One region of the Mesorhizobium montanum genome, then DNA from elsewhere that is predicted to be linked to it. Evidence: predicted binding sites of a transcription regulator. Region 1 holds the regulator's gene; each other region holds the start of a gene.

What was found. Region 1 encodes PhoB, which activates phosphate uptake and scavenging genes when phosphate is short. Its sites were predicted from a motif close to TGTCATNNANCTGTCAT; they were not measured.
Region 2: the regulator PhoB is predicted to act here: its motif matches at 1,876-1,892, upstream of RFM68_RS02575 (esterase-like activity of phytase family protein).
Region 3: the regulator PhoB is predicted to act here: its motif matches at 2,117-2,133, upstream of RFM68_RS14530 (toxic anion resistance protein).
Region 4: the regulator PhoB is predicted to act here: its motif matches at 1,633-1,649, upstream of RFM68_RS02800 (BtaA family protein).

The regions. Positions count from the first base shown of each region.
Region 1 covers NZ_JAVIJF010000001.1:400,593-404,803, reverse strand. Annotated here, with positions in the region: gene pstB (phosphate ABC transporter ATP-binding protein PstB) at 1-721, shown strand, start outside; gene phoU (phosphate signaling complex protein PhoU) at 742-1,449, shown strand; gene phoB (phosphate regulon transcriptional regulator PhoB) at 1,469-2,158, shown strand; gene RFM68_RS01905 (VOC family protein) at 2,288-2,725, opposite strand; gene RFM68_RS01900 (ROK family protein) at 2,882-4,126, opposite strand.
Region 2 covers NZ_JAVIJF010000002.1:33,103-37,313, reverse strand. Annotated here, with positions in the region: gene RFM68_RS02580 (MATE family efflux transporter) at 1-196, opposite strand, end outside; gene RFM68_RS02575 (esterase-like activity of phytase family protein) at 301-1,776, opposite strand; gene RFM68_RS02570 (LacI family DNA-binding transcriptional regulator) at 1,934-2,959, opposite strand; gene RFM68_RS02565 (Gfo/Idh/MocA family protein) at 3,153-4,184, shown strand; gene RFM68_RS02560 (sugar phosphate isomerase/epimerase family protein) at 4,181-4,211, shown strand, end outside.
Region 3 covers NZ_JAVIJF010000009.1:150,577-154,787, reverse strand. Annotated here, with positions in the region: gene RFM68_RS14535 (substrate-binding domain-containing protein) at 1-985, opposite strand, end outside; gene RFM68_RS14530 (toxic anion resistance protein) at 996-2,075, opposite strand; gene RFM68_RS14525 (alpha/beta hydrolase) at 2,374-3,033, opposite strand; gene RFM68_RS14520 (OpgC family protein) at 3,238-4,211, shown strand, end outside.
Region 4 covers NZ_JAVIJF010000002.1:82,756-86,966, reverse strand. Annotated here, with positions in the region: gene RFM68_RS02805 (class I SAM-dependent methyltransferase) at 1-328, opposite strand, end outside; gene RFM68_RS02800 (BtaA family protein) at 325-1,623, opposite strand; gene RFM68_RS02795 (hydantoinase B/oxoprolinase family protein) at 1,748-4,211, opposite strand, start outside.

The DNA of each region.
Region 1 (4,211 bases):
CTACTATGGCCAGTCGAAAGCGCTGAAGGACATCAACCTGTCCCTGCCCGAGCGCAGCGTGACCGCCTTCATCGGGCCGTCGGGCTGCGGGAAGTCGACGCTGCTGCGCGTGCTCAACCGCATCTACGAGCTCTATCCGAAGCAGAGCGCGGAAGGGCAGGTGCTGCTCGACGGCAAGAACATCCTCGACCGCTCGCAGGACCTCAACCTGCTGCGCACCAAGATCGGCATGGTGTTCCAGAAGCCGACGCCGTTCCCGATGTCAATCTACGAAAACATCGCCTTCGGCGTCAGGCTCTATGAAAAGATCGGCAAGGCCGAGATGGACAGCCGCGTCGAGCAGGCGCTGAAGCGCGCCGCGCTCTGGAACGAGGTCAAGGACAAGCTCAACGCCAGCGGCCTCAGCCTCTCCGGCGGCCAGCAGCAGCGCCTATGCATCGCCCGCACGGTGGCGGTGAAGCCCGAGGTGATACTGCTCGACGAGCCGGCCTCCGCGCTCGATCCGCTGTCGACCGCCAAGATCGAGGAGCTGATCGACGAATTGCAGGCCGACTACACCATCGTGATCGTCACCCACAACATGCAGCAGGCGGCGCGCGTATCGCGGCAGACGGCGTTCATGTATCTCGGCGAGCTGGTCGAGTTCGACCGGACCGAGAAGATATTCACCTCGCCCCGCGAGAAGCGCACGCAGGACTACATCACTGGCCGCTTCGGCTGAGTTCATACGAGGACATCATTATGGCCGAACATACCGTCGCTTCCTTCGACGAGGATCTGAGGCAGATCAGCCGGCTCATCAACGACATGGGCGACCTTGCCGGTTCCATGGTCGGCGCTTCGACCCGGGCGCTGCTCGAGTCCGACAATGCGCTGGCGCAGCGCGTCGTCTCCGAAGACGCCATCATGGATGCGCGGCAGCGCGAGCTCGACGACCGCGCCATCACGCTGATCGCCAAGCGGCAGCCGATGGCGGACGACCTGCGCCACGTGGTCGGCTCGATCCGCATGGCCGGCGACCTCGAGCGCATCGGCGACCTGGCCAAGAACATCGCCAAGCGCGTCGGCGCCGTCGGCATCAGCGCCGCGCCGCGCGATCTCACGCATTCGATCGATTCCATGGCGCAGTTGGTGCTGATCCAGGTCCAGGCGGTGATACAGGAATATACGGTGGGCGATGCTACGGCGCTGGCCAAGCTTCGCAACGACGACGAGCGCATCGACGTCAAATACACGTCCGTCTTCCGCGAGCTCCTGACCTACATGATGGAAGATCCGCGCAACATCACCGCTTGCACGCATCTTCTGTTCTGCGCCAAGAATCTCGAGCGCATCGGCGACCATGTGACCAACATCGCCGAGAACGCCTATTATGTGTTGACCGGCACGCAATTGCCCGCGAACCGCCCGAAGCAGGACGAGACGGCAATGTCGGCGCCGGCGGCGTGACGGAAAAGGTTATCTGCCAATGATCGCGCCACGCATCATGGTGGTGGAGGATGAGGAGCCGCTGGGGGTGCTGCTCCGCTACAACCTCGAATCCGAAGGTTACCAGGTCGAAGTGGTGACCCGCGGCGACGAGGCCGAAATCCGCCTGCAGGAAAACGTTCCCGACCTGCTCGTACTCGACTGGATGGTGCCGGCGGTTTCCGGCATCGAGCTTTGCCGGCGTCTCAGGATGCGGCCCGAGACCGAGCGGCTGCCGATCATCATGCTGACGGCGCGCGGCGAGGAGAGCGACCGCGTGCGCGGCCTCTCGACCGGCGCCGACGACTATCTGGTCAAGCCGTTCTCGACGCCGGAGTTCATGGCGCGTGTCAAGGCGTTGCTGCGCCGCGCCAAGCCGGAGGTGCTGTCCAGCGTGCTCAAGGTCGGCGACATCGTGCTCGACCGCGAATCGCATCGCGTCTACCGCAAAAAGAGCGAGATCAGGCTCGGCCCGACCGAGTTCCGGCTGCTCGAATTCATGATGCGCCATCCCGGCCGCGTGTTCTCGCGCAGCCAGCTGCTCGACAATGTCTGGGGCGAGACGATCTATATCGACGAGCGGACCGTGGACGTGCATGTCGGCCGCCTGCGCAAGGCCGTCAACAACGGCCGCATGCCGGACGTCATCCGCACCATCCGCGGGGCAGGCTACGCAATCAGGGAAGATTAGGCCGCAATTCCGGACGGAAGGGCTTACGGGCGAAAACGCCGAGCCTACCGTGTCACACTTTTCCTGGAATTGCTCTGGTGAGATGCGCTCGCTGACATTGGTCGCTCGGTCACCGTCTTCGTATTACGCTCAGCCGAGTTCTTGGGCGATTCCGATGAGAAGCCCTTCAGGCCCTCGGATGTAGCAGAGCCGATACGCGTCTTTATACTGGACTACTTCGCCTACGAGATGCGCGCCGCGCTTGCGGAGCCCTTCAAGCGTCTCGTCGATGTCGTCCACGGTGAACATCACGCGGAGGTAGCCCAGAGCATTCACCGGGGCGTTGCGGTGATCCGCGACGGCAGGCGGTGTGAGGAAGCGGGAGAGCTCGAGCCGGCCGTGGCCGTCCGGCGTGCGCATCATGGCAATCTCGACGCGCTGATCGCCCAGCCCAGTGACACGTCCGGCCCATTCTCCTTCGATCATAGCCCGACCTTCGAGCTCGAGGCCGAGCTCGCGAAAGAAATCAATCGTCGTCGCGAGATCCTCGACGACGATTCCTATGTTGTCCATCCGTTTGAGCGCCATGTGTCCGATCTACAAGATGTGGTCGGGTCTGACAACGGACGGGTTCGATACTTCCGGCGCGGCAGGCAGCGAGGCGACGCGCGGACCTGGGATGACCCGCGGGAGGCAGCAGCCAATCCCGAACGTTGGCGATGAGCCACGCGTGTCAACGCCGCCTCAGGCCACGTTCTTCCCCGCCGCGCCGGTCCTAGATTGGACACCGGGAGCGAAAATCTCCTGGTCGACGAAGGTCAGCGCGCGCATGGCGCAGCCTTCGCGGATCAGCGGCAATTCGTTCGGCTCGGTGTCGAAGGAGATCGATTTCGAGTGCTGGCCGCCGGCGGTCTGGGCGATCGCCTCCCGCAGCGCCGGCTCGATCAGGTCGAAGGCGGCGGCGCTGACGCCGACCATCGCGACAGGCGCCGGATCGATCAGCGCAAACAGGCTGCCGAGGCTGAAACCAAGCGCCTCGCCCGCCCGGCGATAGGCCTCGCGCTCCGGGCCGTCCTTCTCGCGCGCCTTCGCGGCAAGGGCCCGCATATCGGCGTCGCCGACGTCGACCGGCTCGGCGTCCTCGCCCATCTTCATGGCACTGCGCCAGATCGCATAATTGCCGGCATAGGCCTCGACGCAGCCGCGGCGGCCGCAACGGCAAAGCGCGCCGCCCGGGCGGTGGATCATGTGGCCGAACTCGCCGCCGGAGGAATGGGTGCCGGTGAACAGCGTGCCCTTCAGCACAAGGCCCATGCCAATGCCATGTGAGAGCAGGATAGCGATGAAGTCGTCGCGATAGCGCTCGGGGTCGCGCCACTGCAGCGCCACCGCCATCATGTTGCAGTCGTTCTCCATGGTGGCTGGGATGCCGAATTCCGTCTCGAGGATGTCGGCAAAAGGAATGTCGGTCAACGGCGTGATCGGCGACCACAGCATGGCGCGTGCATGGGTGTCGGTGATGCCCTGAATACCCATGGCGATACGCGCGACACTGCCCAGGTCGAGGTCGGGATCCTGCAGCCGGCGCCGGACGATTGCCATGCATTCGCCGATCAGCTGGTCGCGCGGCATGACAAGCGTGTCCAGGCGCTGCTGTTCCTCGGCAATCACCTGGCCGGCATAGTCGATCACGGCGACCGACAGGAAATTCAGCGACAACACCACGGTCAGCACCGCGGCGGCTTCAGGGTTCAGCGCAAGGCCGATCTGCGGCCGGCCGCGTTTCAACGCCGTCGGCTCGTTGGCCTTGCTTTCGGTAAGAATGCCCTCCTGGATCAGGTCGGCGGAAATCGCCGAGATGGTCGAGTGGCTGAGCCCTGTGGTGGCGGCAATCTCCGTCCGCGAGGGCTGGCCGGCGCGGCGCACGGCCGAAATCACCATGGCGCGATTGCGCCGGCGCAAATCGTCATGGCGGATTCCGACCGACATCGTCTCGCACGTCCTCCCGGGTCATCGCGGCCTTGTGATGATGCCATGGCCTGTCGCCGACACGCTAGGGATAGTGGCAGAAGCC
Region 2 (4,211 bases), on a different contig from region 1:
CGAGGTTGGCGTTGGAGGTGGCAGTCAGCGCCGCTTCGCCGAGGAAGCGACCGACCCAGACGGCATTGATGGAGCCATTGAGCGACTGCAGCACGTTCGAACCCAGCACCGGCAACGCAAACAAAAGCAGAGTGCGCGGGATAGGGCCGCTGGTCAGATCGCCGACGCGCCGGCGAGTGGGCTTGCTGTCTTCCATGGCGGGCACCGAAAATGAATCAGGCCCGCGATGCTATCGCAGGCCTGACGCTCATGCATCCCATTACGGTTGGGACGGCTGCCGCAGCGGCCGCCCGCATTCCATTACTGGGTGGTGGTTCCGGAAAGGCCGGGCAGGGTGACCTGGTAGACCAGGAAGGTGGTATCGACGTCGGCGCCATCCTCGGCCTTGTAGGGCGCGCCGACCTGGAAGCCGTCCTGGGTGAGAAAGTCGTTGTCGTTGGCGACGAACAGGAAATAGTCGTCGGGCAGCGTCGGATCGAGCACCGAAGCCAGCGACATCGCCTCCCACTTTTCCGAAAGGTTGTTCTTGTCGTTCGGCGCGCCATTGTGCAGGCCGAAGCGGCCGAGTTCGCCCTTGTCGTTGATGTCGATGAACGGCGTCAGCTTGGCAGCGGTCACCGACGGGTCGAGCACGCCCTTCGGCGCGACCGGCTTGTCGGCGGCGTCGAACGGGCCGTTGGCGATATCGGTAGCAGCGGAGAGGTCGACGATCTCGATCTTGCGGTAAACTGACTCGTCGCCCTTCACGCCCTGGCCGTTGCCGCTGTCGCGCGCGATCATCAGGAAGCTCTTGTCGGTGAGCGCCAAAATCTCGCTCTGCGCGGCGACCTTGGTCTTGCCCTTGGCATCCTTGAACACCGGCAGCGGCACGACATATTCGTGCGCCAGCTTGAGATGGGCGAGATCGGAAGCGTCATAGACGAGCGCGCGCGTATTCTGACGCGTCGCGCCGGAATCGCCGCCATCCTGGCGAGGCGCCGATTGCAGCACGGCGATCAGGTACTTTCCGTCCGGGGTCATCGACATGCCTTCGAGACCCTGGTTGTTCTGACGACCGGTCTCGGGATCCTTCGGATCGGGCTCGGCCGCACCCGGGCCCGGATTGTCGGAAGCGAAGTTCGGCTTGCCGTGGCGCATCGGCACCAGAGCCGCAGCCGGCTGCGTCGCCGACATCAGGCGGCCGTCGGCCGAGAAGCGGTAGATGTTGGGGCCATACTCGTCGGAGATGAACATGGTGCCGTCGGGCAGGCGCACGATCGCCTCGTCGTCCAGCGCCAGCTTGCCGTTGTCGGCCTGCGGCAGCATCGGCATGTCGCCGGCGGCCGGTCGCACGCCGTTCAGCGGATCGAGGCCGGTGGTGTCGGCGCCCTTGTCGTCGGTCAGAAGTATGGTGTCGGCAAGCGTCGCTTTGACGCCCGTCTGTTCCTGACCGGCGGCGGGCGCGGCGCCCGGCGCGGTCGGGGTCAGCTCGATGGCGATCGTGTTGACGCGCGCGCGATAATCGGTGGTGCCGACGACGTTGTAGCCGCGATCCGGCAGCAGCCAGAGCGAACCCTTGTAGCCGGCGCCGTCGCGTGACCAGCCCCTGGTATCGATCGCCATGCCGGAACCCGAACCGAAAGTCTCGCCGAATTTGTCCTTCTGGCTGGCCGGAATGCGGCCGACGCCGACGAGCCCCTTGTTGACATAGGCAACGCCATCGGCGAGCGCCGGGGTCAGGGCGGTGAACAGGGCAAGTGCCGCGCCGAGCGCGACGGTTCGGTTGAGATGCTTCATGGATATCCCCTTCTTGACGAGCAAAGCGGCCATTGGCTGAAAGGGCGCGGCATCGACGATGCGGCCAGCCCTTGCCGTTGAGCGGTCTAGGACTTGAACGTGATGGTTGCGTGACAGGAGGGGTGCACTCTCCCTTCTCCCCTTGTGGGAGAGGCGCTCAATCGCTCTCCCGCGCGATCAACTCGAGCGGCCAGACTTCGCGCGTGATTCGTGTGCCTTCGGGGCCGGCGAAGGCGGGAAGGGAGGCCAGAAGCATCTCGGCCAGCCGCCGGCCCATAGCCTCGAGTGCTGGACGGAAGGCAGTCAGCGTCGGCGAGAAGTAGCGGCAGAGTGGCGTGTCGACGATGACGATCACGGCCATGTCATGGCCCGGCTTGATACCCATCTCGGCCAGCGCCTTGCAGCCGCCAAGCGCCATCGCGTCATTGTTGAAGATGATCGCCGTCGGGGGGTCCTTGGAGCGCATGACTTGCGGCGTCACCTGGTAGCCGCCGGTCTCGTTGATGAAGCCATCGGCGATCAGGTCGGGGTCGACCTCGATGCCGTGCCGCTTCAGCGCCTTGCGGTAGCCGTCGAGGAACAGGTAGCCGAAGTTGAGATCAAGCGAAGGGCGGATGGCGGCAATGCGGCGGTGGCCGCGCGCGACCAGCCGCTCGACGGCTTCATCACCCGCCCTCTCGAAATCGATATCGAGTGAAGGATACGTGTCGCCGCCGGACTGACTTCGGCCAAGCGTGGCGAAGGGAAAGCCGGCCTTGCTAAGATAGTCGATCCGATCGTCTTCCCTTCGCGTATTGGCCAACACGACCGCGTCGGCCCGGCGAGTCTCGACCACGCGGCGCAACCGCTCCTGCTGATATTGGCCTGGCTCACCCATGACGACCATCAGATCCAGGTCATGCTCGGCAAGCCGCGCCTGCAACCCGGTCAGGAACGGAATGAAGAAAGGCTCGCCATATTGCTGGTCGCCCGGATGCGGCTGCAGCATGAAGGCGATGGAATGGGTGGCGCCCTGCCTGAGGCTGCGGCCGGACTGGTTCGGCGAATAGTTCAGCTCCCTGGCCGCCTCCAGCACGCGCCGGCGCGTGTCGGCATTCACGTCGGCACGGCCGTTCAGCGCGCGCGATACGGTGCCGATCGAGATGTTCAGGTGACGCGCAAGATCGTGGATGCTGGACGCCAAGGACGGTTCTCCCCCTGCCTTGGCTAGCACTGGCTGCCGCTCAGGCCAAGGCTTGAGGACGATTTTCGAGAAGCAGCCGGTTGACATTCTATGCCATCGGGTGTGTTCTCGTAAACGTTTACGGAAAACGTTCGCGGTGATGCCGTCAATGCCGTGACACTCGGCCTGGAGGGGCCGAAGGGAGGAGCGCTGGATGATGAAGGTCGTCCTGGTCGGGTGCGGAGCGATGAGCAAACGCTGGCTCGACGCCGCAAGGCAGATCGACGGGCTGGCCGTTGTCGGCCTCGTCGATCTCGATGTCGAACGGGCGCAGGCAAGGGCACGCGAATACGGGCTTGCCAGCGCCGTCATCGGCACCAGCCTCGATGCCGTTCTCGATCAGACCAAGCCCGACGCCGTGTTCGATGTCGTGGTCCCCGCCGCCCGGCGCGAAGTCGCGCTTTCGGCCTTTGCCCATCACTGCCACCTGCTCACCGAAAAGCCGCTGGCCGACAGCCCCGACAATGCTCGGGTCATTATCGCGGCGGCGCGCCGCGCCGGTCGCATCCATGCCGTGGTCCAGAACCGGCGATATGTGGGCAATGTCAGGCGGATCAGGCGCTTCCTCGACTCCGGTGCCATCGGCAAGCCGACCAGCATCCACGCCGACTTCTTCGTCGCGCCGCATTTCGGCGGCTTTCGCGAGGAGATGGCGCATGTACTGCTGCTCGACATGGCGATCCACACTTTCGATGCCGCCCGCTATATGGTCGCCGGCGAGCCGGTCAGCGTCTATTGCCAGGAATGGGAGCCGGCCAATTCCTGGTACCGGCAGGGATCGTCGGCCAGCGCTGTCTTCGATCTCGGTGGCGGCAAGGTCTTCACCTATGCCGGCTCCTGGTGCGCCGACGGTTTCCGCACGAGCTGGGAGGGAAGCTGGCGCATTGTCGCCGAGCGCGGCAGCGTGTTGTGGGACGGCCATGACGGGTTGAAGGCGGAGGTGGTTGCGTCCGGCCGCGACGGTATAGTCGACAAGACCGCGCCGATCGACGTGCCGCTGCTCGATCCCGCCGACCGCGTCGACGGCCATCTCGGCATCATCCAGGATTTCATGCACGCGATCGAGACCGGCACCGAGCCGGAGACGCGCGGCACCGACAACATCAACAGCCTGGCCATGGTCTTCGGCGCGATCGAAAGCGCCGAGACCGGACGGCGCGTGGCGATCGCACAGGAAACGCAATGATGCCGAACCCGCTTCTCGACATCAGGA
Region 3 (4,211 bases), on a different contig from region 1:
GGATCACCGCGGGCTCCGGCATGCGGATCGACGTCACCAGCTTGCCGGGATCGAAATTCCAGTCGGGTTCGGCCGTCGCCTGGATCGCTGCGCCGCCGAGCGGCAACCGCCGGCCGGTGTTGGCGATGCGCTTGCGCACCGCATCCGATTGCAGATAGGCGAGGAGGTCGGTGAAGAATTTTTCGACATCGGCGCCGCGCCCGTGATCGATGAAGCCGAGCGGGGAATCGCCGACCGCCACGCCATCGGCCGGATAGACCGCAAAGAGCGGCTCGTCGCCCATCTGCTTCAGCTTGTCGTTGGTCTCCTTCAGCGTCGCCTCGTAATTCCACATCGCGTCATAGAGCGTGCCCTTGCGCGCCGAATCGACATAGAGATCGGCGAGCCACCCGGAAGAGCCGGAAGAGCGCTCGACGCCCTGCAGCAGCGCGCCGACCGCGTCGTGGACAGTTGGATTGTCGAGGTCGCCGGGCTGGATCACTTCCTTGCCGCCGAGCGCGCTGGAGAGCATCGCCAGATAGGCGCTGGCGCCGGAATTGGACTGTGTGGCGGACGTCATCAGGAATTTGAGCTTGCCGTCCTTCACCGCGGCAAGGATGTCCTTCATGTAAACGTCCTTGCCGATCCAGCCGAGTTCGGCGGCCTTGGATTTGCGCACGCCGAGGATGACCGGCATCTGCGCGATCGAGGTGAGGTTGCGCACCTTGCGGCCGGAATCGAACAGGTCGACCCAGACGCTCGACGCCGGCCACACCGCGTCCTGATCGAGCCCGCCGGCCTTCTGGAGACCGAGGCCGATGTCGAGCGAGCCCTGGTAGGAGATGGTGCAGGTCGCGCCCTGCTTGGCGCAGAATTCCTGTACGATCGGCTCCAGCACCGTGTTCTCGGAACCGGAAACGATCGAGAATTTGACATTGCTCGAATTGCAGGCCGCCAGCAGCAACGCAGCCGCCAGCGCGAAAACGGACGAAAGCTTCATTCGCATCGAGGCCCCGTCAGCCCTGGGTGAGCGCTTTCTTGAGGTCGGCGGTCATCTGGTCCATCTGCTTCTCCGCGTCGGCCCGCTTCTGCCGGCCTTGCTCCTGGACCTTGAGCACGCCCTGCACGGTGTCGATCAGGTCACGGTTGGCCTGTGCCAGTGTCTCGACATCGACGATGCCGCGCTGCGCCTGCTCCTCGATCGAGATGGCCTGGTCCTTCATCATCTTCGATGTCTGGCGGATCATCTCGTTGGTGGCGTCGGTCACCGTCTTTTGCAGCTCCAGCGCCGATTTCTGGTTGGTCAGGCCAAGCAGGATGACCATCTTCTGCTTCCAGGCCGGCACGGTCAGCGCCGAAGTCGCCTGCAGGTTCTCGATCAGCGTTTCGTCGCCGCCCTGCACGATGCGGATCTGCGGCAATTGCTGGATGCCGAGCTGGCGCGCCTGCACCAGATAGAAGATGCGCTTCTCCAGCCGGTCGAGCGCCTGCACCGCGTCCTGATAGGTCTGCGCCTCCAATGTACCGGCAGAATCGCTCGCCTTGGCGTCGGCCGCCGCCTTCAGCTTCGGCAGTTCTTTGGCGCGGTAGTCGTCGACAAATTTCTTGCCGGCCTGCACATAGGCGTCGAGGTTAAGGATGGAGTCCTTCGTCTGCTCGTGCAGATCGTCGAGCACGGCGATGTCGCGGCGCAGAGTATCCTTGTGGCGGTCGAGCTCGAGGCCGATGCGGTCGATCTGCCCGGCGACATCCTCGTATTTTTCCTTGAAGCGTTCGAGCCTGGCCTTGAACGAGGAGAACAGGTTGCTCAAAAATCCTTCGTCCTTCAGCGAGGCGGGATCGAGGTTCTTGGCCTTCATGATGATGTCGGTGAGCAACGTGCCGGTATCGCCGAGATCGCGGTTGCGGATCTGCGACAGGATCTTGTCGGCATAGTCGCTGACCGATTGCTGGGCGCGGTCGCCGAAGACCGAAATCGCCGCGCGGTCGCCAATATCGATGCCGCCTTCAATCCTGGCGACGTCACCCGGACTGGCGGCAATGACAGGCAATTTCGAAGTGTCGTCGAGCAGAGTGATGCTGTTTTCACCGGCCATTGAGACCTCCCCTCAGTGAACAGTATCTCGATAGACAGTGTGTGACAGACATATGACAATGGAGCGGCATGCCGCTTTGGACTGTGAAGTGCGTTACTCTTTCAACCCGTGCCTGGACGAGCTCCCGTCCGGTGAGGACGCCTTGCGGTCGGCCTTGGTCTTAATCGGGCGCTATACGGTAGGCTGTCTCCTCGAGGAGCAAGCGCCTGCCCGTTCCCGGGCTGGTGGTTACGAGGCGCTTTTCGAGAACGTCTCGACCCGTTGATTACCGGCACCGAGGCCCGTTTGGCGGGCCTGGTCAGGCGACCGCAATATGCGCTGCCAGCCATTGCCGCACGATCGCGGCGTCCGCATCGCCGACTTCATGGCCCGCGGCAACGATGCGCGCGTCGATCTCGGCGCCATGCTGGCTGAACAGCGTCACCAGAGCCGGCGCGAACGGGCCGTAGGTCTGGTCGGCGGCGCCGGCGACGATCAGCACTCGGCTGCCGCCGAGATCGGCCCTCGGCGAGGTGTCGAGCACCGGCATCGCCCGCAAAAGCGCCGCCTGCCTGACCGTGCCGGGATGGAGCAGCATCAGGCTGGACACGACATTGGCGCCGTTCGAATAGCCGAGGAAGGTCGCACGCTTAAGGTCGAGCCCATGTTGCCGTGCGGCTTCCGTCGCGAATTGGGCGTAGGCGGCCGTCTCGGCATGGATGCTGGCCTGTTCGAAACGGGTCGGCGTGATTCGCTCGAACCAGCGAAATCCGTCCTCCTGCGGGATGCGGCCGCGTGCCGCGACGATCACCGCGCGCGGTGCGATCCGCATTGCCAGCGGCAGCATTGTCGTCTCGTCGACACCCGAGCCGTGCAGCACGAACAGGCACTCGCCGCTTGCATCTGCCGGCTTCAGCAGGCGGTAGGCAAAGTCGAGATCGCGGCGAAGAATGTTGTTTTCGCCGTCATATTCGGACATGCTCATATCCATTTGATTCCATGAAAGATTCATTGGTTTGCCGGCTTCAAAACGCAATATTTTTCTGCTCCGCGAAAGTTGATTGAACCAGGCGCATTTCAGTCCGTTTCTGCGCCGATACACTCCCCGTGGGAGGAATCGAAGCGGTGCGCCCCGGGGGTCGCATTGCTGGGTATGAACAACCAGCTTTAAGGCCTTTTGTCGATGACCACCCCTGTTTCCAACGATCGCGATAAGCGTATCGGTGAGCGCGATACGCGCGTCTCCGATCGCGACACGCGTATCAAAGATCGCGATACGCGTATCGATGTGCTGCGCGCGCTCGCGCTGCTCACCATTTTCGTCGACCATGTGCCGGGCACGGTCTTCGAGAACTGGACCTACAAGAACTTTGGCTTTTCCGACGCGGCCGAAGCCTTTGTGCTGATTTCCGGCATCTCGGTGGCGCTGGCCTACGGCACGAAATTCAAGCCGGGCGGCCGGTTGCTGGCGACCTTGAAGATGTGGCGGCGCGCCGGCGTGCTCTACATTTCCCATCTCGTCATCACGATGGTGGTGATCGCGCTGTTTTGCGCCGCTGCGGTGTTCGCGCATCGGCCGGAGATGTTGACGATGATCAACATCGAACCCTTGATGCGCAACACGCCGCAAGTGCTGCTTGGCATCGTCGCGCTCGGCCACCAGCTCGGCTACAACAACATCCTGCCGGTCTATGCGGCGCTGCTTCTGGCGGCACCAGCTTTTGTGCTGTTCGTCAGCTATCGGCCGGTGCCGGCGCTGATCGTGTCCGGTCTGCTCTGGCTCGTTGCCGGCATCTGGCAGATCGCGCCGCCGAACTATCCTGAGCCTGGCCTCTGGTTCCTCAATCCGCTGTCCTGGCAGTTCCTGTTCAACATCGGCCTTGCCGCCATGCTGCATGTCAGGCGGGGCGGGCGGATCCCGCGCAATCCGGGGCTGCTTGGCGCCGCCGGCGTCTATGTGGCCGGCGCGGCGATCTGGGTGCACAGCCCGCTCTGGGGCCAGATCACCTGGTTCAACCTGCCGGTGGTGATCGGCGGCTTCGACAAGACCTTCCTGTCGCTGCCGCGGCTGCTGCACATTCTCGCCATCAGCTACCTGATCGTCGCACTGCCGGCGGTTTCGAACCTCTTCCGCGTCCGGCCCGACAATCCGCTGGC
Region 4 (4,211 bases), on a different contig from region 1:
AATCGGTGGCGTCGCCACGCGACAGGTTGACCTTTTTGGAGAGACCTTCGCGAGCGATGGCCGCGTTCGCCGTCTCCAGCATCTCGGCCGAGATATCGAGACCGAAGAAGCGGGCGTTCGAGTAGCGGCGGGCCGCGAGCACGATGTTGCGGCCGGTGCCGCAGCCGAGTTCCAGCACGGTACCACCTTGCGGCACGTCCAACCCGTCGACCAGCCGGTCACGGCCGAGCAGGTAGTATTTGCGGGTCAGGTCATAGATGTGGCGCTGCCAGCGATAGACGCCGTCCATAAGTTCGGCATGGCCGGCCGGCAGCTCCGTCGCGCTCATGCGGCGCGCTTCACATAGAGGTGGAAGCCGCCATAGATGGCCGAGCGGTCCTTAGCGGAGAATTCGCGCGAAGCCTCGTCCTGATAGTCCCACTGGTCGAGCAGCGAGTTGGAGAGGCGGCCGGGCAGCAGGCTGGGCTCGGCCGCGGTGCGGAAGATGACGCGCGCGCCGACCGAAGCCGTGCGGGTGATCTCGGTCCACAAATCGTTGAGCAGATCGTCGGTCATCCAGTCCTGCGCGTCGAGCAGGACGAAGCGGTCGACAGTACCCGCGTCCTTGGCGGCCAGGAACTTGATCAGATTGGCGTGGTGGATGGCGACGCGATCGATGTTGTCGCGGATCGTCTTGTAATAGCGCTGTTCCAGATAGGCAGGCAGTGCCGCCTCGCCGGGCTGCGGGTAGCGGCGGGCAAAGGCCTGCCAGGCGAAGTAGTTGTTCTTCAGCGGGAAGTCGCAGGCGAGCTTTTCCAACCGCGCCTTGAGCACGCTCGCCATCGAGCCATCGCCGGAGGTGATCAGCGAGTCATACTGGGCCGGCGGGATGCCGAGGCCAAACAGCGAGGCCTTGCGCGATGTGGCCCAGCGCAACAGCTTCTTGTCGAAGACCGGCGCCAGTTCCTCATTGAAGAAGCGGCGCTGCTCGCCGATGTTCTGCGCCTTCATGATGCCGGCCGGGTCGACACCGAACAGCTTGCCGACGCGATGGCCCATGGCGATGAAGAGGCCGAGCAGGCCGGTCTGGTAGAAGTTGCGGTCGAAGACCGAGATGCGGCGGCGGCCGCGCCAGTTGCGACGCTCCCAGTAATGGCGGCTGACCGGATCGAGATGCGGCGCAATGAAGCGATCGTAGGCATCCGAATTGTGGCTGGTGTCGGCGGCGCCGAAGAAGCGGAACAGGTCGCCCTGCGACGGCAGGTGCCGCATCGCCTCCAGCTTCATGCGGTTCAGCGCGATGTGCGCGGCATTGAGATCGACGGCGTCGATCCTGGCCGGCGAGTGGGTCAGATAAGCCAGAATGTTACAGCCGCCTGATGCGATCGTGACGACGCGATGGCCCGCGCCGAGCTGCATGGCCTCGATGTCGACATCGGGATCTTCCCAGATCTGCGGATAGACAAGCCCGGAGAACAGGAAAGCAAAGAGCCGCTCGGAAATGCCGTCCTTCGACAGGGCGCGGTTCTGGTAGACGGCCTTTCCGACTTCCTTGCCTCGGCGATAAACGAGTTCTCCGGATACGTCCGACATCGCCAGGTGATTCCCCATTTGCGTTGGCGCAAGCGGGTAGCGCAGCGTCATGACAGGCAGGTGACAGCCTGTTGACGGCAAGTTGACGCCAAGGCGCGTCGTGATAGACGCGCCTTGGCCTCGTTTCCATGCATGTCGTCGCCCAAAACCGCTGCGCGCTTTTGGGCGACAGGCGTCAGGCTTTGCCGAACGCTCCGGGTGTCGGGGTGGTGACGATGACGGCTTCGCCGGCGTCGAGCGTGGTCTGGTCGCAGGCTTTCAAGACGTCGACCGAGCCGTCATTGCGCCTGACCTTGGTCGAGCCCGCCTCGCCATCACCGCCGCCATCAAGGCCCCGGGGCGGCCGATTGCGGTGCGAGGACAGGATCGCGCATTCCATCTTTTCGAGGAAGCGGATGCTGCGCCTGGTGCCGTCGCCGGCATCCCACTTGCCTTTGCCGCCGGAGCCCTCGCGGATATGGAAGTCTTCCAGAACGACGGGGAAGCGAAGTTCCAGCACCTCGGGATCGGTGAGGCGCGAGTTGGTCATGTGGGTGTGCACGCCGGAAGTGCCGGCAAAGCCGCGCCCCGAATTCACCCGACCTGCCGGCGAGCCGGAGCAGATCGTCTCGTAATACTGGTATTTCTTGTTGCCGAAGGTGAGGTTGTTCATCGTGCCCTGGGCGTTGGCCATGGCGCCCATCGCGCCGAACAGCGCGTTGGTGACATGCTGCGAGGTCTCGACATTGCCAGCGACGACGGCGGCAGGGTAGGCGGGCTTCAGCATCGAACCGTCGGGGATGACGATGTTGATCGGCCTCAGACATCCGGCGTTCATGGGGATCATGTCCTCGACCATGACGCGGAACGCATAAAGCACGGCGGCGCGGGCGACAGGCTCCGGCGCGTTGAAATTGTTCTTCATCACCGGCGACGTACCGGTGAAATCGACGGTCGCCTCGCGCTTTTGCCGGTCGACGGTGATCTTCACCTTGATCACCTGGCCGGTGTCGGTTTGGTATTCGTAAGCCGCGCTGTCGGGAAGCCGCTCGATTACCCGCCGCACGCTCTCGGCGGCATTGTCCTGGACATGGCCCATATAGGCCTCGACGACATCGAGGCCGAAATGCACGACCATCTTGCGCAATTCCGCCACGCCCTTTTCGTTGGCGGCGATCTGCGCCTTGAGGTCCGCGATGTTCTGGGCGGCATTGCGCGCGGGGTAGGGGTGGTCGGTCAGGAGGGTTTCCAGTTCCTTCTCGCGGAAGTGGCCGCGATCGACGATACGGAAATTGTCGAACAGCACGCCTTCCTCATCGACCGTGGTGGCCAAAGGCGTCATCGAGCCGGGCGCTGTGCCGCCGACATCGGCATGATGGCCGCGTGAGGCCGCCCAGAACAGGATATCCTTGCGCGCATCGTCGAAGACAGGCGTCACCACGGTGATGTCGGGCAGATGCGTTCCGCCATTATAGGGCGCATTGAGCGCGAAGACGTCGCCGGGGTGGATGTCGCCTGAATTCAGGCGGATGATGGTTTCGACGGAACGGTCCATGGAGCCGAGATGTACTGGCATGTGCGGCGCGTTGGCGACCAGCGCGCCATGGCGGTCGAACACGGCGCAGGAAAAGTCGAGCCGCTCCTTGATGTTCACCGAATAGGCGGTGTTCTGCAGTGTCACGCCCATCTGCTCGGCGATCGACATGAAGAGGTTGTTGAAGACTTCCAGCATCACCGGGTCGGCTTCGGTGCCGAGCGCGGCGGCACGCGCTTTTCTTTCCGTGCGGCGGATCACGACGTGGTTGAGACTGGTAATTTCGGCGCGCCAGCCCGGCTCGACGACGATGGTCTGGTTCGGCTCGATGATCAGCGCGGGGCCAGCGACCGTGTGGGACGGCCGCAGGTTTTCGCGGCGGTAGACGCCAGCCTCATGCCAGCGGCCTTCGGTGTGGAAGCGCCGGCTCTCCAAAGGCTTGGCCTCGATCTGCGCCGGTCCGGCAGGGGCGTAGGCTTCCGCCTTGTCCTGTCGGGCCGCGTCCATGCCTTCAACGGCGACGGTCTCGACGACGATCGGCTTATCGTCATAGACGAACCCGAACTGTGCCTTGTGCGCGGCCTCGAAATCGCTTCTGGCTCGGAAGATCGAGCCATGCTCGAAATTCACCGGCAGCGCCGTATCGGTGCCGTCATAGCGGATATGCACGACAGGCTTCGTTGAAATCGCGTCCTCGGCAATGCCTTGCTCGCCGAGATCGGCGAGAACGTCGCTGCGCAAGGCCGAGATGAGTGTCTCGATTGCCGAGCGGGATTCTTCGGCAAGCGGCTGCAGCAGAGCCTGTTGGCGCGAGGCGAAGATCGAAGACAGGCCGATACCATAGGCGGACAGCAAGCCTGAGAAGGGATGGATGAGCACGGCTTCCATGCCGAGCGCGTCGGCGACCAGGCAGGCGTGCTGACCGCCGGCGCCGCCGAAGCAGTTCAAGAGATATTCGGTGACGTCGTAGCCGCGCTGCACCGAGATCTTCTTGATGGCGTTGGCCATGTTCTCGACGGCGATGGTGATGAAACCCTCAGCGACCGCCTCCGGAGCCCGGCCGTCGCCGATATCGGCGGCAAGTGCCGTAAATTTTTTGCGAACCGTGCCGACGTCGAGCGGCTGG